3 regions of the Lactobacillus sp. ESL1191 genome follow, and region 1 is predicted to be linked to each of the others. Evidence: predicted binding sites of a transcription regulator. Region 1 holds the regulator's gene; each other region holds the start of a gene.
The links. Region 1 encodes HrcA, which represses chaperone genes, less so after heat shock. Its sites were predicted from a motif close to TTAGCACTCNNNNNNNNNGAGTGCTAA; they were not measured.

Region 1 (6,687 bases):
GATGTTGACTTCAATTGTATTCTTGCCTTGGACAACGCCTTGGCCGTGACAAGTCTGGCAAGGATGTTCGATAACCACACCGCGGCCGCGACACTTGTCACAAACCGTTTGCCGGCGAATGACGCCAAGAACAGATTTCTGCGTAACCGTCATATAACCACTCCCGTTACACTTGTCACAGGTAACTGGATGCGTACCCTTTTCTGCCCCCGAGCCCTGGCAAGTCTGGCAAGTCTCACTACGGGTGTATGATACCTGCGTCTTTTTACCGGTAATCGCATCCATAAAATCGATTGTCAATGTGTAGTCAAGGTCTTCACCGCGCGCGGGTGCAGTTGGATCGGCCCGGCGCTGACCACCTCCACTAGCACCACCAAAGAAGTCATTGAAAATATCACCAAAGCCGCCAAAGTCATTAAAGTCACCATAACCTTGACCACCACCAAAGCCCTGGCCATTGACACCGGCAGACCCGAATTGATCGTACTGGGCCCGTTTTTGCTCGTCATGCAATACCTCATAGGCCTCGTTGATTTTCTTGTATTTCTCTTCGGCTCCCGGTTCATGGTTAATGTCCGGATGGTACTTCTTTGCTAGTTTCCGGTAAGCAGAGTTAATTTCCTTATCACTGGCATTGCGGTCAACGCCCAGCACGCCATAATAATCTTCCTGTGCCATCTAAACGCTCCTAACTCTCAAAAGAAAAGAACTACTTCGCGGCAGTTCTTTTCTGATTTATTCAATTATAAACCCTTTACTTGTCTGGGTCTACCTTATGGAACTCACCATCACCAGTTGCACCATTGTTTGCATCACCTTGGGCGCCTGGATTCTGTGGACCTGCTTCAGGTCCAGCCTGACCAGCAGCTTGGTCACCGCCATTAGCTTGGTAGAGCTTAACCGCCAGGTCTTGAGCAACCTTAGAAAGTTCGTCCTTCTTAGACTTCATTTCTTCTAAGTTATTATCCTTTTGGGCCTGTTTCAAAGCATCAAGGGCTTCTTGAACCTTCTTGGTATCTTCTTCAGATACCTTGTCCTTAGTGTCCTTCAGTGTCTTTTCCGTTGAGAAGATCAGTTGGTCAACTTCATTGCGCAAGTCGACTTCTTCCTTCTTCTTCTTATCCTCTTCAGCGTGTTCTTCGGCCTCTTTTTGCATCTTCTGAATTTCTTCGTCGGACAGACCAGATGAACTCTTGATGGTAATCTTTTGTTCCTTGCCAGTCCCCATGTCCTTAGCCGAAACATTCACAATCCCGTTCTTATCAATGTCGAAGGTAACCTGAATTTGTGGTACACCACGTGGTGCAGCCGGAATGTCTGTCAATTCAAAGCGCCCTAAGGTCTTGTCGTCAGCTGCCATTGGCCGTTCACCTTGCAGAACGTGCACGTCAACGGCTGGTTGGTTGTCGGCTGCAGTTGAGAAAATTTGACTCTTAGAAGTCGGAATAGTCGTATTCTTTTCAATTAACTTGGTGAAGACGCCGCCCATTGTTTCAATTCCAAGTGACAGTGGTGTAACATCAAGCAAAACGACATCCTTAACGTCACCGGAGATAACTCCCCCTTGAATTGCAGCACCAAGGGCCACGGCTTCATCTGGGTTAATGGAGTGATCAGGCTCCTTGCCAGCCCACTTCTTAACGGCTTCTTGAACAGCTGGAATACGAGTTGAACCACCGTTTAAGATTACCTTGTCGATGTCACCGACAGTCAGCTCCGCATCCTTTAAGGCATTATCAAATGGGACCTTGGTCCGGTCAACTAAATCGGCGGTTAATTCATCAAACTTAGCCCGGGTTAAGTCGGCTTCCAGGTGGAGTGGACCCGCTTCACCAGCTGAGATGAACGGCAGTGAGACGTGGGTTGAGGAAACGCCGGACAGGTCTTTTTTAGCCTTTTCAGCCGCATCCTTGAGCCGTTGCAAGGCCATCTTGTCCTTGGACAAGTCAACGCCATTTTCGTCCTTAAAGTTCTTAATCAGCCAGTCGATAATCTTGTTATCAAAGTCATCCCCGCCGAGCTTGGTATCACCATTAGTAGAAAGGACTTGGAAGACGCCATCACCCAGCTGCAAAACGGAAACATCGAAGGTACCACCACCGAGGTCATAAACCAAGACTTTCTCATCTTCAGCATCCTTGTCAAGACCGTATGCCAAGGATGATGCAGTTGGTTCGTTGATAATCCGCTTAACCTCTAGGCCAGCAATCTTACCAGCATCTTTAGTTGCTTGACGCTGTGCGTCATTAAAGTAAGCTGGGACCGTAATAACTGCTTCTGTAACCTTTTCACCTAAGTAATCTTCAGAAAACTTCTTGATGTACTGCAAAATCATTGCCGAAATTTCTTGTGGTGTATAAGTTTTATCAGCAATCTTGACCTTGTAATCGGCCTCACCCATGTGTCGCTTGATGGATGAAATTGTGTTAGGGTTAGTGATCGCTTGCCGCTTGGCAACTTCACCAACCTGAATTTCACCATCTTTAAAAGCGACTACAGATGGAGTAGTCCGATTACCCTCTGGATTAGTAATGATTTTTGGTTCTTTACCCTCTAAAACAGCCACTGCTGAGTTGGTTGTTCCGAGGTCAATTCCGATAACTTTTGACATTGATAAACTTCCTTTCACTTATTGTGCAACAACGACCATTGCTGGTCTTAAAGTTCGATCTTTATATAAATAGCCTTTTTGTAAGACTTGGACAACGGTGTCCTTTTGATCATCATTTTCCGCTTCAACTGTTTGAACAGCCTGGTGTAATGTCGGATCAAATTTGCCGCCTGCTGCCGCGATTTCGCTGATACCATGATCCTTCATGGCTTTAACGAGTGCATCAAGGGTCATCTGTACCCCTTTCTTAAGCTGCTTAGAGGCCTCATCATCAACCTTGGTCGACAGGGCCCGCTCCAAATTATCCATTGCTGGCAAAATATCCTTAGCCAAAGATTGTGACTCATACTTAATCAGCTGGCTTCGCTCATTATTGTAGCGATTTTGCATGTTCTGCATTTCCGCCTGACTGCGCAGGAACTTGTCTTCTAAGTCCTGATTTTGCTTTTGGGCCTTAATCAATTCTGCTTTTACCTGCTCAGCAGTGGTCTTGGGTGTTTGGTCCGCTGCAGCCGCGGTTTTAGCTTTAGCCGTAGCGGTTTTTTTGACCTTAGCCTGCTCTGGCTGCCCTTGTTTCTGTTCTTTAGCACCGGTGTCTTTTTCTTTATTCACGGCTAACCTCCTTTATTTAAATCGACCATAATACTCCAGCAGCTTCTTAGCTAGCTCATTCCTAAAATATTCTAATAGTCCTATTACCTGCGAATACGGCATATTGTTAGGACCAAGCAAGGCAATTACCCCCTTGCCATGTGTTCCAACACTGTATTCTGCCGTAAGCAAACTGTAGTCCTTGAGCAAGTCATTCGAAAGCTCCGAGCCCAAACTAACCCTGATGGGATGTTGGCCAATTTGGCTACTAGTCCGCTGGTCAACTAAGCTGGAAATCAACTCATTATGATCAATCAGCTCATAGAGTGACCTCAAATTGGCCACATTACTTAACGATGAGCTGTTGAGCAAGTTAATCTGCCCGTCGACATACATCTGTTCACTGGTCGCATCATTAATAACCTCTTCAACCAGTTCCAACAAGTCACCAGCATGGTTGCTGGTCAGCTTCTTGCCTAGATTATGATTAAGCAAGGCAGGCGTTACCTCATTCAAGGTCTTTCCCACCAGCTCATCATTAATCATCCGTACAGCTTTCTCAATTTCATCGCCATGAATATTAGTTGGCAAACTATAAACTTGGTTATGGACGTTGCCGTCACTAGTCACCAAGATCGCCATAATCTGTCTACTAAACAAAGGCACAATCCGGAAACCCGTGATAGTCAGGGCACTACTCTCTGGCCCTTCCGCAAATGCCGTATAATTAGTCAAGTCCGAGAGAATCTTGGCTGCTTCCTGAACTATTTCATTAACCTGGTGAAACGGCTGATCCAGCTGATTGACAATCCGCTCATAGGCAGAAGACGGAATTTGAAGTGGTTCTACCAGGTGATCAAGATAATAGCGGTAACCCTCAGTTGATGGCACGCGGCCGCTAGACAGGTGCGTTTTTTCAATTAGGCCTTGGTCTTCTAAGACCGCCATCTCGTTGCGAATCGTCGCACTCGACACCTTAATTGGTAACTGCATCATCACCGTTTTTGAACCAACCGGATCATTAGTCTGGGTAAAATCATTAATAATTGTTTTTAAAATTAGTTCTTGACGTTCGGTCAACATAGATATCGCCCTCACTTTTAGCACTCTTATCAAACAGGTGCTAACAATTATTATGATACTAGTATTTAGCAGAAAGTCAAGTCGAGTGCTAAATTTTGCCCAATAAAATCATTAGGCTAGTGGTGATGAGCAAAATATGCCTTGATTTCCGCCTCATCTTTGGCCATCTGGGCTCGTAATTCTGCCAAATTAGCAAACTTAATTTCGCCTCTCGTGTACTTGTACCATTTAATTACCATTTCTTGGTCGTATGCTTCTTCATCAAATCCAAATAAATTAGATTCGATAAAAATTTGCCGCCCTTCCTGAATGGTCACATTGTAGCCTACACTAGTCATCGAGTCGTACCACTTGCCCTTAAGCTTGGTCTTGGTGGCATAAACCCCAACCTTCGGCACAACCTTGTGCTCAGTCCATACCAAGTTTGCCGTCGGATAGCCCAGTTTATGACCATTACGCAGACCATGGCCAACGATTCCGGTCATTACATAGGGCGTTCCCAGCAATTCGGTCGCCAGTGCCATTTCACCAGCCTTTATCGCATCCTTAATTTCGGTCGACCCAATCTTTTGACCGTCATATGACTGCTGGGGAACTTCGATAATATCAAAGCGCCCCTTAGCAAAATTGGGAAAGTTTTTCATGTTGGCGACAGCTCGGGGCCCGTAAGTATAATCAAACCCAGCCACTACGGTATCCGCCTGCAGCTTAACCACAATCTGGTCGACGAACTCTTGAGCGGTCAGCTTGCTTAAACGATCATTGAAATGCATCACCAGCAAATAGTCCACCCCAAGCTTGCGCATTTTATATGCTTTTTCATTCAAACTATCGATGTAGGTTACCTCTGCCTTTTGATATACCTCTTTGGGATGTCGGTTAAAAGTCATCACGACCAGTGGATGTCCCTTCTGCTTGGCCTGCTCTTGCGCAATCTTAATCAATTGTTGATGACCGCGGTGAACTCCGTCAAAAAAGCCCAGTACCAGCACAATTGGCCCCGGGATAAGATTTTCTTTAAGCGGATAAGTTAAATGAATAATTTGCACGATAAGACCTTCATTTCACCTAATTATTTTGTAAAAGCATTAATTCAGGACGGTAGTTATAATCATCTTTTTGATAAATTGCCTTAACCCTACCATTGTACCGTAAGGCCACCTTTTTTGCATTCGTTTTTAATGTAATGGCCGCCCCATTATTGACTTTAAGCCACTGACTGGCACTAAGTTCAACCTGCTGGTAATCCTTAAAAAAAAGGTCAAGAGGTTGCAGAAAGTCTGGGACCTGTGCTGGACTGCCAGCTATTAGGTCAAGTTTAACGGCCTGACTGAGGTCAAAGCCTGAGCTAACCGTACGGCGCAAACTTTTCATCACTGCCGGAACGCCCAGTACCGTTCCCAAATCATTGACCAGTGAGCGCACATAGGTACCCTTACTGCAGGCAATTTTAAAGTTAAAAGTAACTTGGCCGCGCTGCTCATCAAAGGTCGGCGCGCCAACTAAGTCATACGCTGAAACCGTTACTTGTCTACGGGTCCGCTCCACCTCAATGCCAGCCCGCGCATATTCATACAGGTGCTTGCCCTTAACCCGAACTGCAGAATAAATTGGCGGCACTTGTTCAATCGTACCCACAAATTTTTGCATGGCTTTTTTAAGTTCATCAGCGGACACTGCACTGGTTATCTTTTTTTCGTTTAAGACTGTTCCACTGACGTCATACGAGTCGGTCGCAAAGCCTAAGATGCCAGTTCCTTCATATTCTTTGCCTTTAGTATGCATTAACTCAATCAACTTGGTGGCCTGGCCCACTGCAATTGGCAAAACACCGGTGACATCAGGGTCTAAGGTCCCTGCATGGCCAATCTTTTTGGTATGCAATATTTTCCGTAACTGGTAGACCACATCACTGCTGGTCATGCCCTTATCTTTGTCAATTACTAAAATTCCATTCATTATTTTACCTTGCCCATTAAAAAAGCGCTCAACAGCGCTTTGCTTAATTGTTACGATCCGCATCCTGTTTCTTTAGTTCAGCAATCAGATGATCAATTTTGCTACCATACTTGACTGAGTTGTCCCGTTTAAAAATTAGTTCAGGAACCTTATAAACGGTCAAGCTTTGTCCAAGCAAGTGCCGCATCATTCCTTTTGCTTTTTCTAAACCAGCAGCAGCTTCTTCTTCTTTTTGCCTATCTTCAGACAAAATACTGTAATAGATGGTGGCATACGACAGGTCATTAGTACATTCCACCGCCGTAATGGTAACATCATTGACACGTGGATCACGGATATTTTTCCGCAAAATTTTAGTTAATTCACGGAGGATTTCTCCTTCAACACGACCAATTCTATGCTTCATGTTTTCCTCCCAGGATAATTACTTAGGCTTAACTTCC
Region 2 (6,687 bases), 450 kb from region 1:
GTCTACCTGACTTGTTGAAGCCGATCCGGTTACGCCGGATGGCCCGTGCGACCTTGTCCACTGCCTTACTCTGACCAATCACATGGGCCTTCAGATTAGGTGCAAGGTTTTGCAATTGGTTTTCTTCTTGCTTTTGCAAGTCACCAACCGGAATACCCGTTTTTTCTTCAACAATCTTGTTCATAATTTTGTCAGTGATGATCGGCGATTTATCAGGATCAACCTTTTGGTCCTTCATCTCACTATACTTTTCAATTTGGTCCCGGTAATAGGCCGCTTTTTCGTAATCCTCATTTTTAAGTGATTCTTGCTTTAACTGTTGCGCTGCCTCAATTCGCTCTTTCATCTTTTCTTTGTCGACGTAAGGAATGGTTAGGTTCATCCGTGAGCCTGCTTCGTCGAGCAGGTCAATTGCCTTATCCGGTAAAAACCGGTCCTGGATGTAGCGCTCAGATAATTCAGCTGCCGCCTTAATGGCGTCATCGGTGTAGTGAACATGATGGTAGCCTTCGTAGCGCTTTTGGATACCCTTTAAAATTTTAATGGTTTCTGCAATTGAGGGCTCTTTCACATCAACTGGCTGGAACCGTCGTGCTAGCGCTGAATCTTTTTCGATTTCACGATATTCCTTCAGGGTGGTCGCACCAACTAGTTGCAAATCACCGCGAGCTAGCGCTGGTTTAATGATATTACCGGCGTCCATACCGCCTTCAGCGTTGCCCGCGCCTACAATCTCATGGATTTCATCAATAAATAAAATGATATCATCATGACTTTGCAATTCTTTGATTAACTGCTGCATCCGTTGTTCAAATTGCCCGCGAATTCCGGTACCTTGGACTAACGAGACTACGTTAAGTGAAATAATCCGCTTGTCTTGTAATTTGGCTGGCACTGAGCCATCAACAATTTGTTGGGCGAGTCCTTCAACGACTGCTGTTTTACCAACACCAGCTTCACCAATTAGGACCGGATTGTTCTTGGTTCGACGATTTAAAATTTCGATTACACGAGCGATTTCCTTGTCTCGGCCAATAACTGGGTCAATCTTGCCCTTTTTGGCCATAGCAGTTAGGTCTGTCCCAAACTGATCAAGCAGTGAGCGCCCGCCACCAGCGTTATTACCACTGCCGTTACTCATTTGTGGTCCATTGGGATTGTTGCCAGTATTTCCGTTATTAAAACTATTAAAGAGGTCGTTAAAGTCACCAAAGAACCCGTTGTTGTCGTTGTTCATATTGATATTTCCTTGTTGTTTCAATTCTTGATAACATTGTCCACATAAGCTGATTTCACGGCTCTGGCCATTCACCTTAGCAAAAAGATGGATGGATGCAGGCCGCTTTTGACAATTTTGACAAAGCAATTAAATTACCGCCTTTCACTTCAAGTTATGTTTATTAAATTATATAATTAGCACTCCCAATAATCAAGTGCTAAAACTTGGAACTTATTTTTTGTAAGCATCATCTAGTAGCACTGGTGTGATAGAATACAGCTGAGCAAACTAACCAAAATTTGCTAAAGCCGGTAGAAGTTAGTTTTAGTAAGAAAGAAATGGTGGTATATTTGGATTACCGAATAATTCTGGAGCAGCTTGCGACTGGTGAACTTGATCATTATGAAGTCAAACCAGAAGAGGCCTTTGCCTTCCAGGCTGCTTTAAGAACATTTGGCAAACGGCAGAATATAACCGGTAGGGCCTTACGGGGTGGAAAAATACTGTATTCGCAGTCAAAGACTGAACTTTGATGATGTAAACTGTTACATTTTTGTTGTTTAATTCACAAAAAAATGATAATCTAATACTCGAATAGGTAAATACTACCGGTTTGATTTTTTCAATTTAAAGGAGATATATAATGGAAAAACGCGATTTTCATGTCATTGCAGAAACAGGTATTCATGCTCGTCCAGCAACCCTTTTGGTCCAGGCTGCTTCTAAGTTCGGTTCAGACATCAACTTGGAATACAATGGCAAGTCAGTCAACCTGAAATCAATCATGGGTGTGATGTCACTTGGCGTTGGTAAGAATGCTGATGTTACAATCAGTGCCGACGGTGATGATGAGAAGGATGCAATTGAGACAATTTCCGAAACCATGAAAAAAGAGGGATTGGCTGAATAATGACCAAGACATTAAAAGGAATTGCTGCCAGTGATGGTATTGCTGTAGCTCCAGCATATCTCTTGGTAGAACCCGATCTTTCGTTTTCAAAAACTAATGTCAGTGATGTTGAAAGTGAAGTAGCCCGCTACAAGGATGCAATTTCAGTGTCAACGGCCGAAGTTGAAAAAATCCGTGATGATGCCAAGCAGAGTCTAGGCGAGGAAGAAGCTCAAGTTTTTGAAGCGCACCTGATGATTTTGAATGACCCTGAATTTACGGGTGCCATTGAAAATGAAATTAAGGAACAAAAGATTAACAGTGAAGCTGCGCTTGACGAAACTGCTCAAAAGTTCATTAGCATTTTTGAAGGTATGACCGATAATGCTTACATGCAACAACGTGCAGCGGACGTTCGTGATGTTTCGAAGCGGATTATGGCGCACTTGCTCGGCAAAGAATTGCCTAATCCAGCGGCCATCGACCATGAAGTAGTAGTTGTGGCCCATGACTTGACTCCAAGTGACACCGCTCAATTGAACAAGCAATTTGTTAAAGGCTTCGTGACTGATATTGGTGGCCGGACAGCGCACTCTGCCATTATGGCTCGCTCACTTGAATTGCCAGCCGTTGTAGGGACTGACTCAATTACTAAGGATGTTCAAAATGGTGACACTTTGGTGGTTGATGGTTTAAGTGGGGATGCAGTTATTGATCCAAGTAAGGAGCAGATTTCTGATTACCAGCAGAAGAGCGACACATTCTTAAAGCAGAAGGCTGAATGGCAGAAGCTAAAGAATGAACCGTCAGTGACTGCAGATGGCAAGAAGTTTACGATTGCTGCCAATATTGGTACGCCTAACGATATGGCAGGCGTGAACGAGAATGGTGCAGAAGCAGTCGGCTTGTACCGGACAGAGTTCTTGTACATGGATTCTAAGGACTTTCCTACTGAAGATGCGCAATATGATGCTTATAAAAAAGTTATCGAAGGCATGCATGGCAAACAAGTTATCATCAGAACCATGGACATCGGTGGCGACAAGCACTTGGATTACTGGGATTTGCCAGATGAAATGAACCCATTTTTAGGCGTTCGGGCCATCAGGTTATCTTTACAGAACGAAGAGATTTTTCGGACGCAGCTGCGTGCACTGCTGAGAGCGTCTGCTTATGGTAGTCTAGGAATTATGTTCCCAATGATTGGTACACTGAATGAATTGCGCAAAGCTAAGTCAATCTTAAATGAAGAAAGAGACCAGCTGACTAGTCAAGGTATAAGTGTTGGCAGTGACCTGCAAGTAGGAATGATGATTGAAGTTCCAGCTGCTGCAGTCTTGGCTGATCAATTTGCCAAGGAAGTTGACTTTTTCTCCATTGGTACTAATGACCTGATCCAATACTCAATGGCTGCTGATCGTGGTAATGACAACGTTTCTTACCTGTACCAACCGTCCAATCCAGCTGTCTTGCGGTTAATCAAGAACACAATTGACGCAGCTCATGACAATGGTATTTGGTGTGGCATGTGCGGCGAAGCTGCCGGTGATAGCACGATGTTCCCAATTCTATTAGCAATGGGATTAGATGAGTACTCAATGAGTGCAACTTCAATCTTACGGATTAGAAGTTTAATGAAAAAACTTGATACTAATGAAATTAAGGAATTGGCTAACCAGGCTTGTTTTGAATCTAAAACAGCTGAAGAGAACGAAAAGTTAGTTAGTGACTTAATGGCTAAAGTAGATAAATGATAAAAAGCACGTTAACGAAAGTTGATGTGCTTTTTTTAAATAAGTGCAAAGAAATGAATTATTTGCAAAAATCACTTACAAAAAAGAAGCATTGTGTTACAATGTTCACAGTAAGAAAAAAATGTTCAAAGGAGCGTGAAATATATGGTAAATTTATATATATCTCCAAGTTGTACCTCATGTCGGAAAGCCAAGGCGTGGTTAAAGAAGCATGATATTGCTTTTAAAGAAAGAAATATTTTTTCAGAACCACTGACAAAGGATGAACTAATTCAAATACTGCGGATGACTGAAAACGGCACTGAGGAAATTATTTCTACGCGTTCCAGAGCATTTCAACAGTTAAAAGTTAACCTTGATAATTTATCAATCGATCAACTGCTTAATTTGGTCGAAAAGAACCCTAGTTTGTTGAGACGACCAATTATCATGGATGACCGACGCCTACAAGTTGGCTATAATGAAGACGAAATTAGACGTTTTCTGCCAAGAAAGGTTCGGCGACTTGAGCTTGAAGAAATGCAAAAGATTGCTGACTTATAATTAATAAAGATTTACAAAAAAGTGTTAGTTTAGACTAACGCTTTTATTTTACAGGTGAAATGGGCTACAATAGATAAGAGAAACTGATGGAGGTGAGATTTCATGCAGGTAGATCATATTAACGAAAACACTATTCGCGTTCGTATAGATAAGAATGAGCTAGCTAGACGTGGCTTAAAAGTGTTAGATTTGCTGGGCGATAAAAACAAAATACAGCATTTCTTCTATTCAATTTTGGATGAAATTGATACAGATCATACTTTTAGCCAAGAAGCGCCGGTTACTTTTCAGGTGATGCCAAATAGTGGTGGCCTTGATTTGCTGATTACTAAGGTATCTGCTAAAGATCGTGATAGCTTGGCACAATTACTTGATGGCGAAGATAGCAGTGCAGGCGGTCAGGATTCACGGAGGACGTCATTTATGGATCTAGCAGATGAGGATGAAGCAGACGAGCAGGCTGAGGATGCTCAGTCTGAGGACAAATCTGACGATCAACCGCACAAGAAGCAGGGCACCAGTAAAAAAGCACCAAGGAAGCAGGCATACTGCTTCGCTGACCTGGGTACAGTTACGGAACTAGCAGAAAGCTTGCAAGCTCGCGATCTTTCCTCCAGTCTTTACTTTGAAAATGGGCAATTTTTCCTTGATTTGGTTTTTAATGATGAGAATTATACAGAACTCAAGCCAGTTGATGCTTGGGCAATTGCTAATGAATATGGATTGAAAATCAGACAAAGTGAACTGGCTCGGATTAAGCTGACGGGTAAGTGCCTGATTGAACACAGTGCGCTGGATCAGTTGCGGCATTATTTTGGTAAAATTAAGCATTAAGGAAAAAGGCAAGGTAAAACTTGCCTTTTTGCGTACTTAATCGAGGGTGATTTTTTGTATGCAGCACTGCTAAATAATGAACTAGTAACAGCGGTCACAATGGCTAGCAAAAGTCGGGATGAAAGCAGGTTGGCCGCAGCGCAGCACTATTTTTGTCCGCACTGTCAAAAAGAAGTACGGTTAGTGGTCGGGTCTAAGACGGCCTATTTCAAGCATTTAGCTCGTTTTACTAACCAGCAGAATGAACGGGAAGAGCATGCCTTAAGCAAGAAATTACTTCAATTAGCGCTAACGGAGGCACATTTTGCGGCTGCGACTGAAGTTACACTGGCAGCTGGACAACTGCGCTCAGATATTCGGGCTAGTTCAAATCTGGCCTTTGAGATCCAGTGTGCTCCGTTAAGCCAGACGGAATTCCAGCACCGGCATAACTTGTATAAAAAAAGTGGTGTGTTAGATATTTGGTTGGTGGGCCAGCAGCATTACCTTCGCCATCAACTCAAAAAAACACAGCTGATTTATTTTCGAACAAATCAGCTGTGGCAAGATTATTATTTAGAAATTGCCCCATTTCAAAGGTGTATCCGCTTAAAGTACAATGTCATGCTTGAGCCTTTGACTAACCGCCTGCACTACCAGCTGGCCACCTTTAGCTTAAGCGGTCAGGGGTTGACTAAGTTGTGGCAGTTTAAGCCGAAATTAAAAGGCTATTCGGTAAACCCCCTTGCCCAAAAACAGTATTTAAATAGACAAATAACCCAGAAAAGCCTTAAAGGACTGGAAATTGCTTCCAAGTTGTATCAAATGCAGCTGACCGTCGATGATTTACCGCAGTGGGTCTTTAGGACATTGCGCTGTGTGACCGCCACTGATAATGCCGCTAGTTATTTCAGATTAAGCGCAGATGACTGATGGTTGAATAGCTATCTTCTTGGTCTTCTGCTGCCGGTTCAATACAGCCGGTGTTTTTAAGCAAGGTAATTAACTTGTCGTGGGCGACGGCACCTTCAAGCAAGATACCGTTATAGTTACCGCTTTCGTTAAAAATAATCGTGGTTGGGATGTTGCGGACATTGAACTTGCGAGCCAAGTTTTTGTCTTGCTGAATTGAATCATCAACGTAACCTTTGATTTTGGAATCAATAATCTTGTCATAATCCAAATCAAGGTTAAACGCGACTTGGCGGGCGAGGTTTCTAGTGTAATGATTAAAGTCACGACTAACTGCTTGTTGAAAGCTAAGCAGGTATGACCTGGCTTTTTTGTTGCCATAGATAAACTTAATCGCATGGTAGTCGCGCAGAGCTTGAAATGATGCCATTGTATACTGCGACAGATCTTTCATCCGCTGGCGCTCTTTTTTTCGTCTAATAATATCTTCCTTGATTACGCTAACATTGGTAATCGGGACAAAATGCAAGGTTGAATTGATATCTAGGTCGTCAATC
Region 3 (6,687 bases), 470 kb from region 1:
CGGTTTACATGCAGATTGCACCATATGTGATTACGATTGTGATACTGGTTTTGTTCTTTGGTAAGTCAGTTGCACCTGCAGCCGACGGCCAAAATTATATTAAGTCTAAGTAGGGAGAACGATGAAAGAAATTTATTTTAACCATGACGGCAATATTGATGACCTGGTGTCGTACTTGCTTTTTTTGCAAGCCCCCAACATTAAACTATTAGGTGTTAGCGCAATTGATGCCGACGGCTATGTAGATCCAGCTGTCGCAGTTTGTCAAAAGCTGACCGACCGTTTCAACTTACGTGGTGACAAGTTAGAAGTTGCCAGGTCAACTTCTCGCGCCGTCAATCAGTTTCCAGCAGAGTGGCGGACGGCCTCATATTCCTTCAACTACCTGCCAATGTTAAATGAAGCAGGTAAAGTGGTCACTAAGCAGGCGCAGCAGCCGGCGCACTTAGATATGATAGCCAAGCTTGAACAGGCGAGCGCGCCAGTAACTTTGGTGATGACCGGACCTTTAACTGATCTAGCCCGAGCACTTGATGCCAGTCCGGCAATTGAAACTAAAATTGCTCGACTTTATTGGATGGGTGGGTCACTTGATGGCCATGGCAATGTGGTTCAGGTCAATGCTGACGGCAGCCAGGAATGGAATGCCTTCTGGGACCCAGATGCCGTTGCTCGCGTTTTAGACTCGGCTATTCCAATGCAGGTGGTGGGACTTGAAAGTAGCGAAGAATTACCCTTAACCGATGAACTCAGAATGCATTGGGCTCGCCTGCGCAAGTACCCAGCCATTGACTTAGTGGGGCAAGCTTACAGTCTCTTGGTTAATCCACCGATTCAAACCGCTCAGCTGTACTTCTGGGATGTTTTGACGACTATTAGTGCACTTTATCCAGAAGTTGTTGCGCGGGTAGAGCAGCACCGGGTCAAGGTAATTACCGCTGGCGTGGCTGCTGGCCGGTTGGTTGATGATCCAAATGGTCGCGAGCTTACCCTAGTAACCAAGGCTGATAAAGAAAAATTTTTCCAGCGGTTTGATGAACTGCTCATGCGAACTAACTAAAAAAACGAGATTCTTGTGAATCTCGTTTTTTGTTTGCATCTTAATTTATTACTAGGCAAGTGAATCCCAGGCGGGTAGGTCGGTTACTGGGCCTTCTGCCAAGGCGACTTGGTCGGGGGTTAGGTACTTCTTGTGGACAACTACTTCATAAGTATAGTCTCTGAACCAGTCGTTATTCATGACAAAGAAGCCCTTGTCGCCGTTCTTTTCACCCCAGGAATTTTCCACTTTCCATTGGCGGATGTGGCCCTGGTCTTCGTCAACTCCCACAATGGTCATGGCATGAGTGGAAGCTCCAGCTCCGGTACGTAGTCGGTCACCCTTAGACATTTTGAGGTCAACCCCATATAAGTCAGTGTACTGGTACAGGTCGCTGTTGAGGTAACCCTGCTGGCGGTCGCTTTGGGCACCAACTTCATTGCCAAACCAGACGGCTTCGCCGTCTTTTAATTGACTAACGGATGCTGATTCGAGATATTCCATTGGTACGTTGAGAAACTTGATACGATAAGATCCTGCTACATTGTCTTCAAAGGGTAAACCATACAGTTTGTTATATTCATGGTCGGGCGCGTTAGTTAGGACAACGTAGTCATCGAAGTCAACGTCGCCCATATACTTGTGCAAGAACTCGAGTGGTGTCAAGTCCTTGTCCAAGTGGTAGTTTTTGTCGTCGTCGCGGTATTCGAGATCAAACTTCCGGGGCGGCTCACCGACTGCAATAGCTGTCATTTGATACACTTCACTCAAGAGTTGCTCGCGTACTTTGGCAAGTTGATCTTCCTGACCTTTTTGCTTTAACGCGCGCAGCACTAGGGCATCTTTTCTCAGTTTGTCGCCAAGTGTCTTGGCAAAGGCATGAGTATTGTTGGTGTTAGCATTCTCCGGCATGGCATAAGATGGTACTACCCCATATTTTGCTATTAGGGCAGCGGCCATGTGAAATTGTCCGCCGTCTGCTCCCGCATCTTCAAGGTAAGCCTTAACGGTACGGGAGTCTAGTGCCTGGTCAGCAGTAGCTAGAATGTTCTCATAAAAAATATTTGCGCGTTCAATCTTGTCCCAGAAGAAGTTGTAGCTTTGCGAGAAGGTGAAGTTCTTAACGTGGTGCTGCTTGCCAAAGTTATGGCGCAAAATATTGAGTGTCGCAAACTCCCAGCAGCGCCCCGATTGGCGCTGATTAGTAACGTTTTCAGTGTCTAGTTCAGTTGAAAAAACCCGATTTAATTCAGCTTGCACCCGCTCGTTATATGCGGCTGCCTGTACGCCACTCTTTTGAGCGGCGCGGGCAATAACTTGATTTTTAGGGTTGGCATTGAATTGGTCTGCAAATTTTTCGATTTCTTGGACGGTAACCTGATGTCCCATAAATTAATCTCCTTTTTAATTTAATTTTAAATTATCTTCTATTCTAAGCCAAAACAAAAACGAGTTCAATATTTGAACTCGTTTTACCAAAGTAATTATCTTGGGCTGTCCTAAAACGCTCTGGATAGCTAGTCGATTTGGATCGAGTTTTCGCTTTCACTAGCGCTTTGTTTTGGTAGGTTAATGGTCAGTACCCCATTGTCATACTTGGCATGGATGTCACTAGCTGCAACATTTGGGAGCCTGAAGCTGCGGGAGATGTGACCCTCACTTCTTTCGCGGTGGATAAGACTACCATCTTTGGACATGTCCTTGAAGGACTTGCGCGAACCTGAAACGCTCAAAATACCATTGTTATAACTAAGGTTAATCTTGTCCTTATCCATGCCGGGCAGGTCAACTTTAATAACGTATTCGTGGTCGTTTTCCACGACATCTGCCTGCATTAATTTTGCCATTTCATTGTTGTCAAAAATTTTCTTTGGAAGATCAAACCAGTCATTCATCGCATCAAAAATGTCATTGTGCCGATTCATCATTTCATTTGCCATAGTAAAAACTTCCTTTCAAATTAACTTTATTTTGTAACGGAAGACTTTCATTTCTTCCTTACACTGCTTATTATAGTATGCAGATTAGGAAAAATAAAATAATTGGCACTCTTTATTTTTGAGTGCCAAATAAGTCGCTTAAATGCTGGTAAAATAGCATTAAATGCTTGTGGATAATTTTTTAAAAAAGTAGGGAGAGAAAATAATGGTTTATTATCAAAAAATGACACCAACCGGTTACCAAAAAATCAAGGATGAGATTACTCGGTTAAAGCAGGACCGGCCCCGTCGGATTAAGATTTTGCAGGAGGCACGAGCCTTAGGCGACCTGTCAGAAAACACTGAATATACGGAAGCTAAACGGGACTTGGGACACTTGCAGAGCAGGTTGCGTTACTTGGACAAGCAGTTAAAGTATGCCGAAATTGTTGAAAAAAGCGCAGACGGCAAGGTTGACTTAGGCAAAACCGTCACTTTGAAATTTGCTGATGAGGAAGAAACAGTGGAGTATCAACTTGTGGGCCAGCTGGAGGCCGATCTTACAGCCGGTAAGGTGGCCTATGATTCACCATTGGGACAGTCCATCATGAAAAAAACGGTCGGAAGTAAGGTTAAGGTAGAAGCACCAGCTGGTGAATACCAGGTAACTATCATTGCGATTAAATAAGTTTTTACTTGCTTGTTCAAACGTATGTTTCTATAATTGATAATCGAACAGTAGTTTGGAACAGAGGGTGAAGATGATGTATGATTACCGCTATGAACCGCATCGCGTGATTTTAATGATTGATAACAAGTCTTTTTTTGCCAGTTGTGAGGCACTTAAGTGGGGACTCAATCCGATGAAGGCAGTATTAGCAGTGGTTTCCCACCAGCCTGACAGTAAGGCGGGCGCGGGATTAATCATGGCAGCGTCGCCACTGGCAAAAAAGAAGTATGGTTTGACTAATGTGATGCGAGTACGTGACCTACCTAATAGTGATGCGGCCCCCGATTTGATCTTAGTAGAACCACATATGAACTTATATATCAGGCGTAGCATGCAAGTGCTGGACATTTTGCGGGAATATGCAGCTGAGGAGGACATCCATGCTTATTCAATTGATGAGTCGATGATTGACATGACCAAGTCCTGGCACTTGTTTGGTGACGATCCTTACTTGGTGGCACGGCAAATTCAAGTAAAAATTAGAAAGGAGCTGGGACTATACACGACTTGTGGGATCGGTGAAAATCCCCTACTGGCCAAGTTGGCAATGGATACTTCGGCTAAACACCGGGAATCGATGATTGATTACTGGCACTACATTGATGTGCCCGACACAATTTGGCGGCTTCCTAATTTAGAAGATGTTTGGGGGATTGGCAAGAGAACGGCCAAGCGTCTGCACCGGTTACAGATTAATAATATGTATGAATTAGCTCACACTGATCCGGCTATTTTACAAAAAGAATTCGGGGTTATTGGCGCACAATTATTTGCCATGAGTTGGGGGGTTGACCGTAGTATCATCAGTCAAAAGTACCAACCGCGGACGAAAAGCTATGGTAATTCGCAAATCTTAACAAGGGATTATACGGTCCAACGTGAGCTGGAAATCGTCCTCCGTGAAATTGGTGAGCAGGTGGCCGCTCGGATTCGGGCACATCACCTGCAGGCCGGCTGCCTTAGTCTACATATTGGCTTTTCACGATATCAGCAAGATGGCAACCGCAAGGGTTTCAGCGTTCAGCAAAAAATTCTCCCCACTAATGACAATGACCTGCTGGCGCAAGAACTCATTGCACTTTTGCGCAAAAATTGGCATGGCGAGCCTGTCCGAGAAATAGGAGTAAGTTGTGGCCACTTGGTCCCTGCAACTAGCGACCAGCTAACCTTTTTTGTTCAACCTGCTGAACAGCTAAAAAAACATACCATTGATCTGACTATCGATCGGATTAGACAAAGGTACGGTTTTACCAGTCTAATCCGGGCTTCCAGTCTGTTGCCCGGGGCGACCGCCATCAGACGTAGCAGCCTGGTTGGTGGTCACAATGGTGGTAATGCTTATGAGTAAGCATTATGGCCGGTCTGCAGGAGAAAAAACAGCTGGCATTTCATAAAGCGGCCTTTTTTTGCTATAATATGGGACTTGTAAGGTACACATTGGATAGAGGTAATTTTTGTGAATACACCAGCATCAAGAGAAGGCAACCTAATTCGCTATGCCATTTACTTAATTGGCTACATAATGGTTGCTGGCGTAGTTAAGCTTGTTACTAACAATTCACCAATTCACATCTGGGACTTAATTTTATTTGTCACGATTTCACTGATGGTTTTGTTGTTTTTTATTTATCGTTTTAACCGGGAGCAGCGTTATTTCGACCGCAGTTTCACGGGCTCATGGTTGAGTGAATTCGGTCTTATTGTGGGCTTGACGGTGGTCGTGACGGTTCTGCGGATTAGCGTGTCGTGGTTACAGTCTTATGGCAAACTCAAACTGTATGGCTTTCAGCTTGACTACTTGCACCATGAAGCAAGTGGTACGTACTGGTTTTTATTATTGGCAGTAGGTATTGTCGTACCTGTGCTGCAGGAATTTCTGGCGACTGGATTTTTGTTTAACTATGCCTTCCGGCGTAACACCGTAATGACAGCTGCGCTGGGGACACTTGCTTCGGGCTTGGTCTTTAGCCTGCTCAATTGGCAAAATTCGCTGCCGTTACTGGTGGTCAATTTGATCTTTGGTGCCATCTTTGCTTGGTCTTACCTCTATACCCAAACGCTCTGGATGCCTGTCTACTTGGCAATAGTTAACGGATTGATCTTGGTTATTATGACCTAACAAAAAAAGGCAATGACTTAAGTCATTGCCTTTTTTGTTTCAAGCGGATAGCGTGAATCGAACCCGCATCTTCAGCTTGGGAAGCTAACGTTCTACCATTAAACTATACCCGCATTACTGAACCAGTTTACCATGTTTTTGGTCTAAATCCAAGTTTCGATTTAAAAAATTTAGACCGGTAACTAGCAAAAGTAGCAGATTGGCTATTGTCTTTGCGGTATTTTGCTGACGGCTAGGGGTATCTGACTACGGTCAAGCAATGAAGTGAAGTTTTGAAAGAGCCACTGCCGCAATTCCTGGGGTTGAATGACTAAGGGCATTCGGTCATGAAGTGGTGCCATTACTGAATTAGGGGCAGTCGTCACCATGGCGAAATGGTCTTCTTGATAAATTCCGGCAATTAAGGTCAATGGTTCAGTTTCATTGCGAAAACTGAAACGTTCATGGTAACGGCGGCCGTTGCTAGCTAGATAAGTTTGCGGCCCGGATTCAAAGAATTGCTTGGCAATAATGAGACAACGCCGTTTTGCAAAGGAGCTGTCCCACAGCGACGGTTTTTCCGCAAAAAAGCGTTCAATACGAGCATTGAAGATTACCTTGTTGGCGAATGGGCTGGGATAACCCCAGGTCTTTTTGTCTAAGATTAACTGCTTATCTTGAAAAAGCAAGACAGGTGCAGCCGCTTGGGGAAAGATTTGCTGCGCTTGCGGAAGCTGAGCAGCTGGTTCGACTAGTGGTAAGTTCAAGTCCTGTATCAGATACTTGCTAATTTCGGCCAGACTGGCTAATTGAAATTGATTGAACATTTTTCTCTCCGTATTTAATCATCACTTGATTTTTGGTAGAATTGACTATAATTAGCAGATGAAATAGGTTTTAA

Region 2: a site for HrcA is predicted at 1,414-1,440, ahead of ACSYSN_RS02340 (ATP-dependent Clp protease ATP-binding subunit). Genes of this name have one in related genera too.
Region 3: a site for HrcA is predicted at 3,082-3,108, ahead of ACSYSN_RS06715 (Hsp20/alpha crystallin family protein). Genes of this name have one in related genera too.

Annotation. Positions count from the first base shown of each region.
Region 1 is NZ_CP196365.1:871,561-878,247, forward strand. It holds gene dnaJ (molecular chaperone DnaJ) at 1-678, opposite strand, end outside; gene dnaK (molecular chaperone DnaK) at 755-2,611, opposite strand; gene grpE (nucleotide exchange factor GrpE) at 2,630-3,223, opposite strand; gene hrcA (heat-inducible transcriptional repressor HrcA) at 3,236-4,285, opposite strand; gene ribF (riboflavin biosynthesis protein RibF) at 4,402-5,334, opposite strand; gene truB (tRNA pseudouridine(55) synthase TruB) at 5,354-6,247, opposite strand; gene ACSYSN_RS04635 (ribosome-binding factor A) at 6,288-6,650, opposite strand; gene infB (translation initiation factor IF-2) at 6,669-6,687, opposite strand, start outside.
Region 2 is NZ_CP196365.1:424,344-431,030, forward strand. It holds gene ACSYSN_RS02340 (ATP-dependent Clp protease ATP-binding subunit) at 1-1,366, opposite strand, end outside; gene ykzS (protein YkzS) at 1,570-1,752, shown strand; gene ACSYSN_RS02350 (phosphocarrier protein HPr) at 1,863-2,129, shown strand; gene ptsP (phosphoenolpyruvate--protein phosphotransferase) at 2,129-3,862, shown strand; gene spxA (transcriptional regulator SpxA) at 4,007-4,405, shown strand; gene ACSYSN_RS02365 (adaptor protein MecA) at 4,508-5,239, shown strand; gene ACSYSN_RS02370 (competence protein CoiA family protein) at 5,294-6,151, shown strand; gene ACSYSN_RS02375 (DsbA family protein) at 6,129-6,687, opposite strand, start outside.
Region 3 is NZ_CP196365.1:1,338,327-1,345,013, reverse strand. It holds gene ACSYSN_RS06730 (ABC transporter permease) at 1-113, shown strand, start outside; gene ACSYSN_RS06725 (nucleoside hydrolase) at 122-1,060, shown strand; gene ACSYSN_RS06720 (C1 family peptidase) at 1,112-2,428, opposite strand; gene ACSYSN_RS06715 (Hsp20/alpha crystallin family protein) at 2,557-2,979, opposite strand; gene greA (transcription elongation factor GreA) at 3,185-3,646, shown strand; gene ACSYSN_RS06705 (Y-family DNA polymerase) at 3,723-5,036, shown strand; gene ACSYSN_RS06700 (CPBP family intramembrane glutamic endopeptidase) at 5,145-5,807, shown strand; tRNA gene ACSYSN_RS06695 (tRNA-Gly) at 5,850-5,920, opposite strand; gene ACSYSN_RS06690 (SOS response-associated peptidase family protein) at 6,011-6,613, opposite strand.